Linked DNA regions of Paraflavitalea devenefica. The protein of the gene in region 1 interacts with the protein of each later gene in a pairwise test. Links are inferred from orthologs where the notes say so. Each region holds a gene or a part of one and is shown on either strand. Other genes may lie near its edges.

Evidence for each region. The genes of interacting proteins can lie anywhere in the genome.
Region 2: the proteins of HB364_RS22795 (region 1) and HB364_RS18970 interact in binary tests that used the Escherichia coli proteins (3 or more experiments, as listed by UniProt). The link is inferred for Paraflavitalea devenefica from one-to-one orthologs.

The regions. Positions count from the first base shown.
Region 1 is NZ_JAARML010000004.1:266,818-273,019, reverse strand. Bases 1,980-4,896 are described here. They hold HB364_RS22795 (ABC-F family ATP-binding cassette domain-containing protein), read right to left. Parts: upstream 4,497-4,896; coding sequence 2,463-4,496; downstream 1,980-2,462. Other genes in these bases: HB364_RS22790 (DUF3347 domain-containing protein), read left to right, coding at 4,624-4,896; HB364_RS22800 (BON domain-containing protein), read right to left, coding at 1,980-2,283. Also shown: HB364_RS22810 (patatin-like phospholipase family protein), read right to left, coding at 1-1,159; HB364_RS22805 (LysM peptidoglycan-binding domain-containing protein), read right to left, coding at 1,380-1,757; more of HB364_RS22800, read right to left, coding at 1,774-1,979; more of HB364_RS22790, read left to right, coding at 4,897-5,217; HB364_RS22785 (TonB-dependent receptor), read left to right, coding at 5,294-6,202. UniProt on the Escherichia coli protein: Genetic data indicate it may be involved in ribosome assembly or function.
Region 2 is NZ_JAARML010000003.1:128,901-133,902, forward strand. The notes cover bases 14-3,328. They hold HB364_RS18970 (2-oxoglutarate dehydrogenase E1 component), read left to right. Parts: upstream 14-377; coding sequence 378-3,128; downstream 3,129-3,328. Other genes in these bases: rpsT (30S ribosomal protein S20), read right to left, coding at 14-115; odhB (2-oxoglutarate dehydrogenase complex dihydrolipoyllysine-residue succinyltransferase), read left to right, coding at 3,216-3,328. Outside these bases: more of rpsT, read right to left, coding at 1-13; more of odhB, read left to right, coding at 3,329-4,463; HB364_RS18980 (response regulator transcription factor), read right to left, coding at 4,560-5,002. UniProt on the Escherichia coli protein: E1 component of the 2-oxoglutarate dehydrogenase (OGDH) complex which catalyzes the decarboxylation of 2-oxoglutarate, the first step in the conversion of 2-oxoglutarate to succinyl-CoA and CO(2).

The sequences.
Region 1 (6,202 bases):
ATGAATAAGTAACCCGGCTATAATACCGGGTGCCATAAGCCTGCCGCACCATATTGGCCAGCTTACGGGCAGTATAAAACTCATTGATCTCAAAATTCATGGTATGGATAAAGAACTCTGCCGACGTTTTGTCAACCCCGCGCACCTCAAATGAGGAGATCACCACGGCAGGTACCTGGGGCAGGCGGTTTACCCTGGGTGGTACAGGGCCATACAATGCTTCCAGTGAATCGGCGATCTTTTTAAAGCGCGGGTATAACTTACGCCCTTCCTGCAGGCCCAGCTCCATCAGCTCCTTTGAATCGCCAAAGCTGCCCATGCTGAACCTTTCCATATCGAAAGGGATATAAATATCGCATTGCGCCACTTCCTTCTTATTGTCTTCTGCTTCCCGGAAAAAAGCTACCTGCAACAATACCTGTAAGGCATTACGCACCTTGTCTGAAGGCATCAGCCCGGTGGCTACATTGCTGCCGATCACAAAATCGGCGCCCATTTCCTTTACATCCTTCACCGGGAAATTGCGCACCAGGCCTCCGTCAATCAGCTTGCGGCCATTAAAATCCACAGCCGTAAATACGGAGGGGATGGCCATACTGGAACGAACAGCGCTGATGATCTCTCCTTCCTTCATCACTACGGCTTCGCCGGTACCTACATCCGTGCCGATACACCGGAAGGGGATGCTGAATTTGGAGAAATCTTTTTCATTATATACCGGGAAAAACAGTTCGGAAAACTTCAGCCATAATTCCTGCCCCTGCAATACGCCGCCGGGTAAGCGGAACCGGTGGTTAACCCAGGGAAGCTCGATCACATACTTCGCATACTCATCTTTCTCTTCCATGAAAATGCTGCGCAGGGAGGATTGATTGCTGAGCAGCAGGTCCCAGTCGATCGTACGGGCAATCCTTTCAATGGAATCAGCAGAATAGCCCACTGCGTACAGACTTCCGATAATGCTGCCCATGCTGGTGCCGGTAACATAATCCACCCGGAGGCCGGCAGAGTCGATCGCTTTGAGGATACCAATATGGGCCAGACCTTTGGCGCCGCCGCCACTGAGGGTAACGCCAATCCTGGGGCGGGCAGCAGGGGTAGGCTGTGCGCCGGAGAACAGGGTGAACAAAACAAGAATACCCACAAAACTGTACTTCATGGCGGCATTAGGTTGAAGTGTAAGTTACAGCTACAATTAACAAAATAAAAGCCGTTCCGTTTAAATGGAACAGCTTTGTTTGAAAGAAAAGTTAAAATACTGTCTGGCTTTCAGTCGCCAGCGTCCCGCTGGTGACGGGTATTTACAAGCCTCTGGCTTGTTGTAGCAAGCCAGAGGCTTGCCAATAGCCTCACTCGCCGGAGGCGAGCGAGTGCGAAGTCTATGCCTTCTTTGGTATCTTCAGCTTCCAGCCCACCTGTATCAGGTCAGGGTTCTTGATCTGGTCCTTATTGGCTTCATAGATCTCCTTCCAGCCAATCCCATACTTTTTACCTATTTTAGTGAGGTTATCTCCTTTCACCACTTCATATTCTTCCGGTGCAGCAGAAGCGGCTACAGTTATATTCATCACCACATCGGCAGCGCGGTAGTCAGGATCTATCTTATCATAAATAGCCCATAGCTGATCTTTCACCGTGAAGGAAGGTGCTTCGCCATCAATATACAGCACATTGTCCTGCTCACGTACCTGCAGGTTTGTAATACCGGATGCTTTGGCAGCATCCACCAGCTCTTTGTATTTATCTTGCAGTGCCATGGTTTGGTTCCTCCATTTATTTTTTAACGGTTAGTTTATTCTCGATCTTCTTGGGCTTCAATGCATGCAGTGTAGGCATCAGCACGGTGAGCTCGGCTTTCCTGATTTCGCCGGTAAGGGTTACCACGCCATCCTTTACCTCCGCTTTCACGCCGCTATAGGCTTTGATGGCATCATTCACGGCCGCTTTAAGTGTTTCGTCGGGGGAGATCACCACAGGTTCCGGCGCCGGGGGAGGAGCCACTACCACAATATTATTGCTCACTTTTTCTACGCCCGGGACCGTTTTGATGGCCGATTCATAAGCTACCTTGGCTGTTTCATCAGTAGTCTCCCCGCTGAGCGTAACCACACCATCCTTCACGGAAGTCGTTACCTTTTCCAGGCCGGTCATCGTTTGGGCTTTGGCGGCAATGGCCTGCTGTATATCACTGTCTTTCACCTTGCCTTTACAGGAATACAATACCAGGCTGCTTACGGCCATCACCAGGGAGAGCAACGCAAGCTTCGTTTGAATTGTTTTCATTATTTTATCTGATTTTAGTGAACAATAACATGCTACGCGCAGCCAATCAGCTACGGTGTAATCACCCATCTGCAGGGGATCACGCAGGAACATGGGGGGATCTCATGGCGCGGACACAACAAGGCATCCACGGCAAAGTGTTAACGGGGAATAAATACTGTACAGACGCTCAGTCCGGGTTATTGGGATTCCAGGTCAATGATGCTTTCAAATACTTTTTCGTACTGATCAGAGGCTTCTTTAAGATTTTCAGTAACGCTTTTATACTCGCGTTCTGCAGAGAGGAACTTGTTTTTGTCTGAAAACACATCGGGAGAAGCCAATAATGTTTCCAGTTCGCTTTTTCTTGTTGTTAAGGTAGTTATTTTTTCTTCGAGTTCTTTAAAAAGGCGTTGTTTTTTTTGCAGCTCCTTCTTAGCCTCTTTATTAATTGGCTCCTGTTTGGCAGGTGGCTGAACTGGCGCTGAAGTCTGAGGTCTGACGTCGGATGATGGCTGCGTATTCGGCTTCTCTTCAGACTTCGGATTTCTGACTTCCGACTTCTGATTTCCGGTGCCAGCCTTCTGCATTCTGGATTCTGAATGCTGAATTCTGGCTTCTTCCTCCTTCTTCTTCTTCATACGCTCTTTCCATTCCACCCATTCTTCATAACCACCATCAAAATCCTTGATCTGGTAATTATCGATCTCCCAGATCTTATTAGCTACTTTGGAAATAAAATAACGGTCGTGGCTCACCAGTATCAGGCTGCCTTCATACTTATTCAGGGCCTCGATCAGCAGGTCTACCGTATGCATATCCAGGTGGTTCGTAGGCTCATCGAGCATCAGGAAATTGGCTTTGCTGATAATCGTTTTGGCCAGTGCTACCCGTGCTTTTTCTCCACCGCTCAGCACCTTGATCTTCTTATCGGCATCATCGCCGCTAAACAGGAAGCAACCCAGGATCGTGCGCAATTCCAGTTCTGTTTTCTGGCTGCCCGCCTCCTTCATCTCATCCAGGATCGTGTTATTTACATTGAGGGCTTCCAACTGGTGCTGGGCATAAAAACTTTCATCCACATTATGACCCCAGCGGCGGTCGCCGGTAAAAGATTCCACGCCGGCAATAATGCGCAATACGGTGGATTTACCTTTACCATTGGCCCCGATCAGGGCAATCTTATCGCCCCGGTTAATCTCTGCGCCGGTATGCTCGATAATCTTATTCGTGCCAAAACTTTTGCCGATGTGTTTTAACTCACACAATACCTTGCCAGGTGTTTTATCTACCTGGAAATTGATGCGCAGGCTGGGCCGTTCGATGCCAATATCTTCCAGCCTGTCCAGCTTGTCCAGCCGCTTCATGGCGCTTTGCGCCGCCGCTGCTTTGGAGGCTTTGGCCTTAAAGCGTTCAATAAACCTTTCCTGCTGGCGGATATAATCCTGCTGGTTCTCATACGCCCGCTGCATCAGTTCCAGCCTTTGTTCCTTCTCTGTTTCATAGAAAGAATAATTGCCGTTATAAATATGCAGGCGGCGTTGGTACAGTTCAATGATCTTCGTCACCATCCGGTTCAGGAAATACTTATCGTGGCTGATGATCACCACCGATCCCTGGTAGTGCACCAGGTACTTTTCCAGCCATTCAATAGAGGGCAGGTCAAGGTGGTTCGTAGGCTCATCAAGCAGCAGCAGGTCGGGCGCCTGCAGGATCATCTTGGCCAGCAGTACCCGCATACGCCAGCCACCGCTGAACTCTTTATAGGGACGTTGCAGGTCGGCATTGGCAAAGCCCAGGCCCTGCAATATTTCCTCTGTTTTGTGGTGGATATTATAGCCGCCGAGTGTTTCCATCTCGTGCAGCAGGTCGGTATACTTGTGCAGCAGGTCTTCATCGCCGGTCTTTTCCAGTTCCTTACCCACTTCCTCGATCTCCACTTCCAGTTGCCGCACGCGTTCAAAGGCGCCCAGCGCTACTTCCAGGATGGAATCGTTCGTATCAAAGCTCAGCAGGTCCTGGTGCAGGTACCCGATGGAAGTGCCGCGGCTCCGTTCTACGGTGCCTGCAGAAGGGAGGTATTCGCCCACCAGGAGCTTCAACAGGGTCGATTTACCGGTACCATTGTACCCGATCAGGCCTATTCTTTCATTGGGTTGAATATGCCAGGTTGCATCTTCCACAATGGCACGTGCCCCAAACTCAAACGTCATATTCGTAAATCCTGCCAGCATATAATAATTTATAGGTTCAGAAACCCCGCAAGTTACAAATTATCAGGTAATTTACCACTCATAACTCAGGCTTTAGACCATACATTCTTTCCCCAAATCTGTTAACTTTGGCAAAACTTTTTCATCAATGAAGAAACTGATCATTGGCATCCTGTTGCTGGCTGTAGTGGGGCTAATTGCCTGGAAACTATTGGGTGGCAAAGAGGAGAAACCCCGTGAAAAGCAAAAAGCCTTATCCATTGCGGAGAATACCGGGACTTTTAACCAGTCATATGCCCAATTATTACAGGCGTATTATGCTGTAAAAGACGCACTCGTGGCCAGTGATACCGCCAAAGCTACCGCTGCTGCCCACCAGCTCATCCTGGCTTCCGACAGCCTGAAAGTGAGCGAGATCCAGGGCGACACCTCCGGCATGATCAAAGAAACCGCTAAAAGTTATACCGCTAACCTCAGCACTACCGCTAAAGTGCTGGCAGACAGCAAGACCCTGGACGACAAACGCAAACAATTTGAAATGATCGCCGATGCCGTCTGGAGCCTTACCCGTACCGTGAAATACAATGGGGAAAAAGTATACTGGCAATATTGTCCCATGGCTTTCAATGATAAGGGCGCTTACTGGATGAGTAATGATACTATTATCATGAATCCTTATTTTGGGAATGAAATGCTGCATTGCGGCAGCACAGAAGACTCGCTGAATTACGCGAAAAAATAAATGCTATAAGGTGGGTCGCCCTGCCGTTCTGCAATGCAGCGCAGGAGGGCGGCTCACCTTAATAGCTGGAAAATATATGCGGCATTGCGCTGTAGTCATACTCATCTGCCTTATCACCATTCCTGCTTTTGCGCAGTCCAAATACACATTAAGCGGTTATGTAAAAGATTCCCTGTCCGGCGAATCGCTCATCGGCGCTACCATTGCGGTGAACGGTCAGGGCAAAAGCATCACCAGCAACCAATACGGTTTCTATTCCATTACCTTGCCGGAAGGCGACTATAACATCTTCGTGTCCTTTGCCGGCTACCAGCCAGTGCAGATGGCCCTTACGCTCAACAGGAATATTGCTTTCAACTTCCCCTTGCTGCAACAGGGAATGCTGGAATCAGTCGTGGTATCTTCCCGCCGCCGCGATGGCAACGTGCAAAATGCGCAGATGGGAAAAATAGACCTGTCTATGAACCAGGTGAAGGCAGTGCCGGTATTGCTGGGGGAGGTAGACCTGCTCAAAACATTACAACTTATGCCCGGCGTACGCAATGCCGGGGAAGGTAATACCGGTCTCTATGTACGCGGCGGTGGACCCGATCAGAACCTCATCCTGCTGGATGATGCCATTGTGTACAATACCGGTCACCTCTTTGGCTTCTTCTCCATCTTCAATGCCGATGCCATCAAAAACATATCACTCATCAAAGGCGGGATGCCTGCCCAATATGGCGGCCGTTTATCTTCTGTGCTCGACATTGCCATGAAGGAAGGCAACATGAAAAAATTGGAAGTGGAAGGAGGGATAGGGGCTATTGCTTCCCGCTTGTCTATACAGGGACCTATCAAAAAAGACAAAGCCTCTTTCATCATCTCTGCCCGGAGAACCTATATTGACCTGCTGATAAAACCATTCATTGGCAAGAGCAATGCCTTTTATGGCTCCGGTTATTACTTCTATGATGTGAACATGAAGGTGAACTATAAGTTCTCT
Region 2 (5,002 bases), on another replicon or contig:
TCAACGCTTTCAGGTCACGGATGGCATTACGGGTAGTTTTTCCGTAATACTTGTTTCTTTCCCTGCGTTTGGTAGCCTGACGCACATCTTTTTTGGTAGCCTTATGATTTGCCATGTTCTTTCGAAAAATTTAGGACGGCAAAGGTAACGCCCAACAGGGAATAATCAAAAAAAAAGGGGGTTATTTTCTAAAACGCATCCAAATGGTACAAAATCAATAGGTAGCAGTTAAAACCCCGTGGAGAACAAGTGTATGCTATTCCTTGTTATCTAAATGCAATAAAATAGCCCCATAGGCTGTTAATCAGGGAATCTGTGGTTATATTTGTACCCCGATTTTAAATACCTATATTCTTTTAGCATTCAATGGCTTCTTCATGAAGGATTTTTCGTACATCACCAGTTCATCTCCGGCTTTTATTGAGAGTCTCTACCAGGATTTTGTGAAAGACCCCAATAGTGTGGATCCGGAGCTCAAGAAATTTTTCGAAGGATTTGACTTTGCTGTCGGTGAAGGCAGGAACGGCGCCAATGGTATGGCTGTTGCCGAAGCTACAGGCGTTGCCGGCGGTATTGACTGGAAGAAAGAGGTAGGCGCTTATCGCCTTATCCTCGGCTACCGCAATAAGGGTCACCTGATCGCTAAAACCAACCCCATCCGTCCCCGTAAAGACAGGGGCGCTAACCTGGACCTCGCCTTCTTCGGTTTTACAGAAGAAGACCTTGATAAAACATTCCATGCCGGCAATATGATCGGCCTGGGTACTACCACCCTCCGTAATATCCTCACCCACCTGCAAAACTGCTATGCAGCCCACGTGGGCATCGAGTTTAAGTATATCAGTGACCAGAAAAAGGTAGATTGGCTTACCGGTGAGATGGAGCGCAATTTCAATAAGCCTTTTGCGGTGGAAAAGAAAAAGCGGATCCTTGAAAAGCTGAACCAGGGGGTATTGTTTGAAAAGTTCCTTCATACGAAGTATATCGGCCAGAAGCGTTTCTCCCTGGAAGGTGGTGAAACGACGATTGCCGCACTGGACGCCATTATCAATATTGCTGCCGACCATCATGTACAGGAAGTAGTGATCGGTATGGCCCACCGTGGCCGCCTGAATGTGCTGGCGAATATTATGGGTAAGACGTATGAGCAGATCTTCAGTGAGTTTGAAGGTACCGCCAAGCTGGACCAGACAATGGGCAGCGGCGACGTGAAGTATCACATGGGTTATGGCAGTGAGGTGCAGACGCCTGCTAATAAAACGGTTCACCTGAAGCTGATGCCCAACCCTTCGCACCTGGAAGCGGTAGACCCGGTGGTAGTTGGTTTTGCCCGCGCAAAAGCGGATGTATTGTACGAAAGTGATTTTGATAAGATATTACCCATCCTCATTCATGGCGACGCTTCTGTAGCCGGACAAGGTATAGTGTATGAAGTGGCGCAGATGAGCGACCTGGAAGGTTATTACACCGGTGGCACGATCCACTTTGTGATCAATAACCAGATCGGCTTCACCACCGATTTTGAAGATGCCCGCAGCGCTGACTACTGTACATCCCTGGCTGCCATGATCCAGGCTCCGGTGATGCACGTGAATGGCGATGATGCAGAGGCAGTGGTAAAATGCGTGGAGATAGCCACCCGCTATCGCCAGGAGTTTAATTCCGATGTATTTATTGATATGGTGTGTTACCGCCGTCATGGTCACAATGAAGGCGATGACCCCAAGTTTACCCAGCCACACCTGTATGCCTTGATTGAAAAGCATGCCAATCCCCGCGAAGAATATACTTCTTACCTGTTGGAAAACGGAGAAGCCGATGCCAAAGAGATGGCCAAGGAGATGGAGAAGAAGTTCTGGGCCGACCTGCAGGAACGCCTGGACGATGTAAAGCAGAATCCTTTGCCCTATCACTACCAACAGCCGGAGCTGGACTGGAAGACCCTGCGCAAAGCCAATGCAGATGATTTTGACCAGAGCCCTTTCACCGCTATTAGTGATGCTGATTTCAAGAAGGTATTTGAAGCCCTCATGAAATGGCCTGATGACTTCAAGCCATTGAAGAAGGTGGAAAAGATACTACAGGATAAAGTAAAGTTGTTTAATGAAGAAGGTAAAATAGACTGGGCTACCGGTGAGCTAATGGCCTACGGCAGCCTGCTGCTGGATGGCAAGGATGTGCGGATGAGCGGACAGGATGTGAAGCGCGGTACTTTCTCGCACCGCCATGCTGTGCTGCGTGATGAGAATACCGATAAGGCCTACAGCCGCCTCAGCAATATTCCCGATGCCAAAGGCAAGTTCAGGATCTATAATTCATTGCTCAGCGAATATGGCGTACTGGGATTTGAATATGGCTATGCCATGGCCAACCCCAATGCCCTGGTATTGTGGGAAGCGCAGTTTGGCGATTTCTGTAATGGCGCCCAAACGATGATTGACCAGTTCATTGCTGCCGGTGAGCAGAAATGGAACCGCATGAATGGTGTGGGCATGTTACTGCCACATGGTTATGAAGGACAGGGACCTGAGCACAGCAGTGCCCGTATGGAAAGGTTCCTGCAGATGTGTGCCGAGCTGAATATGGTAGCTACCAATATTACTACAGCCGCCAACTTCTTCCATGCCCTGCGCAGGCAACTGGCCTGGCCGTTCCGCAAGCCCTGGATCAATTTCTCGCCGAAGGCCAATCTTCGTCACCCCGGTACTTATTCACCACAGCAGGAGTTCCTGCAGGGTGGTTTCAAAGAAGTGATTGACGATGTTTTTGTGGGCGATGCCAACCAGGTGAAAAAGGTATTGTTCTGCAGTGGTAAAGTATATTTTGACCTGGCCGAACGTCAGCAAAAAGAGGACAGAAAAGATACGGCCATCATCCGTGTGGAACAACTGTATCCGCTGCCGCTGAAGCAACTGGAGGCATTGTATGCCAAGTACAGCAAGGCCACCTGGTTCTGGGTACAGGAAGAGCCGCTGAATATGGGCGCTGCGGCTTACCTGCAAATGAACCTGAAGACGATCAATTACGGTGTGATCAGCCGCCAGCCCAGCGCTGCCACGGCCACTGGTTATATGAAGGTGCATGCACAGGAGCAGAGTGAGATAATTGATACGGCGTTTTCTATTTAAAATGAAGTAATTTGCTTGTCGCTGAAATAAAAATGTAACAAAGCTGGTGTACCATAAACTATAAACCAGAAACAAGAAACAGATTTTATGATCGATATTAAAGTTCCGACAGTAGGTGAATCAATCAGCGAAGTGACTTTACTGAAATGGGTAAAGAATGATGGTGATTATGTAGAAAGGGATGAAGTGATAGCTGAGCTGGAAAGCGAAAAAGCAACTTTTGAAGTAAATGCCGAAAAAGCCGGCGTATTAAAGCGTGCCGCCCAGGAAGGAGATACCCTCAATATTGGCGATGTACTGGCTTCAATAGATGAAACAGCTCCCAAACCCGAAGGCGCTGCCGCTTCCAATGGCGCTCCTGCCCCTGCCAAGAAAGAAGAAACCAAGGCTGCTCCCGTAGCTGAAGCAAAACCTGCTTCTACTGCACCGGTAACAGCCGTTTCCAATGATATTAAGGCTACACCTGTAGCTGCAGCCATTATAGCTGACAAGAAAGTAGATCCCAAGTCTGTAACCCCCAGCGGTTACCAGGGCAAGATCGTAAAGGATGATGTGCTGGCTGCTTTGGCCAACCCCGGTAAGGTAACCGGTGGTAAAGCCCTCTTCAACAGGGACCAGCGCCGGGAGAAGATGAGCCAACTGCGTAAGACGATTTCCCGCAGGCTGGTAGAGTCCAAGAATACCACGGCCATGCTCACCACGTTTAACGAGGCTGACATGACCCGCATTATGGAGATCCGTAACAAGTACAAGGATAAATTTAAAGAGTCACACGGTGTGGGCCTGGGCTTTATGAGCTTCTTTGCCAAAGCCTGTTCCATCGCCTTACAGGATTGGCCGGCTGTGAATGCTTATATTGATGGCGACCAACTGGTGTATCATGATTACTGCGATATTTCCATCGCGGTGTCTACCCCCCGCGGCCTGACAGTACCTGTTATCCGCAACGTAGAAAGCCTCAGCATGGCCGATATAGAAAAGAAGGTCATTGAGCTGGCCGGCAAAGCCCGTGACAATAAGCTTTCCATGGAAGAGTTACAGGGCGGTACTTTCACCATCACCAATGGTGGCGTATTTGGCTCGCTGATGAGCACACCGATCATCAACCTGCCGCAGAGCGCTATCCTGGGCATGCACAAGATACAGGAACGCCCGATGGCTATTAACGGACAGGTAGTGGTGAGGCCCATGATGTACCTGGCGCTCAGCTATGACCACCGTATTATTGATGGCCGTGAGTCGGTGAGCTTCCTGGTAAGGGTGAAGGAGTTACTGGAAAATCCTGAACTGTTGTTGTTTGGTAAAGACCCGGTGAAGTCCTTGCTGGAATTATAATTTACCCGATAAGTCATTATATGCAAAGCGCCCCGTCACATGGTGGGGCGCTTTTCTTTTGGAGATATGCTGAGGGGTTGCGTAAATAAAGTAGTATTATACAATCCTTTCGCTCAGGGCTTTGGCGATGGCTTCCTTGCCACAGTTGACATGGAGCTTCTGGTAGATGTTTTTCAGGTGGGCGCGTACGGTGTCGAAAGCCAGTTTCATTTCCGATGCAATGAGTTTAATGCTGTATCCTTTGGACAGCCATTGCAGTACTTCTATTTCCCGGGGCGAGAGGTTGTATTTATTGGCTTCCGGCTTTGACTGGAAAGTGCTCAATACTTTTTTGGCGATGGTGGGCGACATGGGCGCGCCTCCTTCCAGTACTTCCTGTATAGCATCGAAGAGCCTGGCCGGTGGCGTCTTTTTCAGGAGGTAGCCATTGGCGCCGGCGCAGAGGCACTGGAAGAGCTTTTCATCATCTTCAAAAACGGTGTACATGATCACTGCCGTTTTGGGTTGCGCTTCCTTGATCAATTGTACGCCCCGGATGC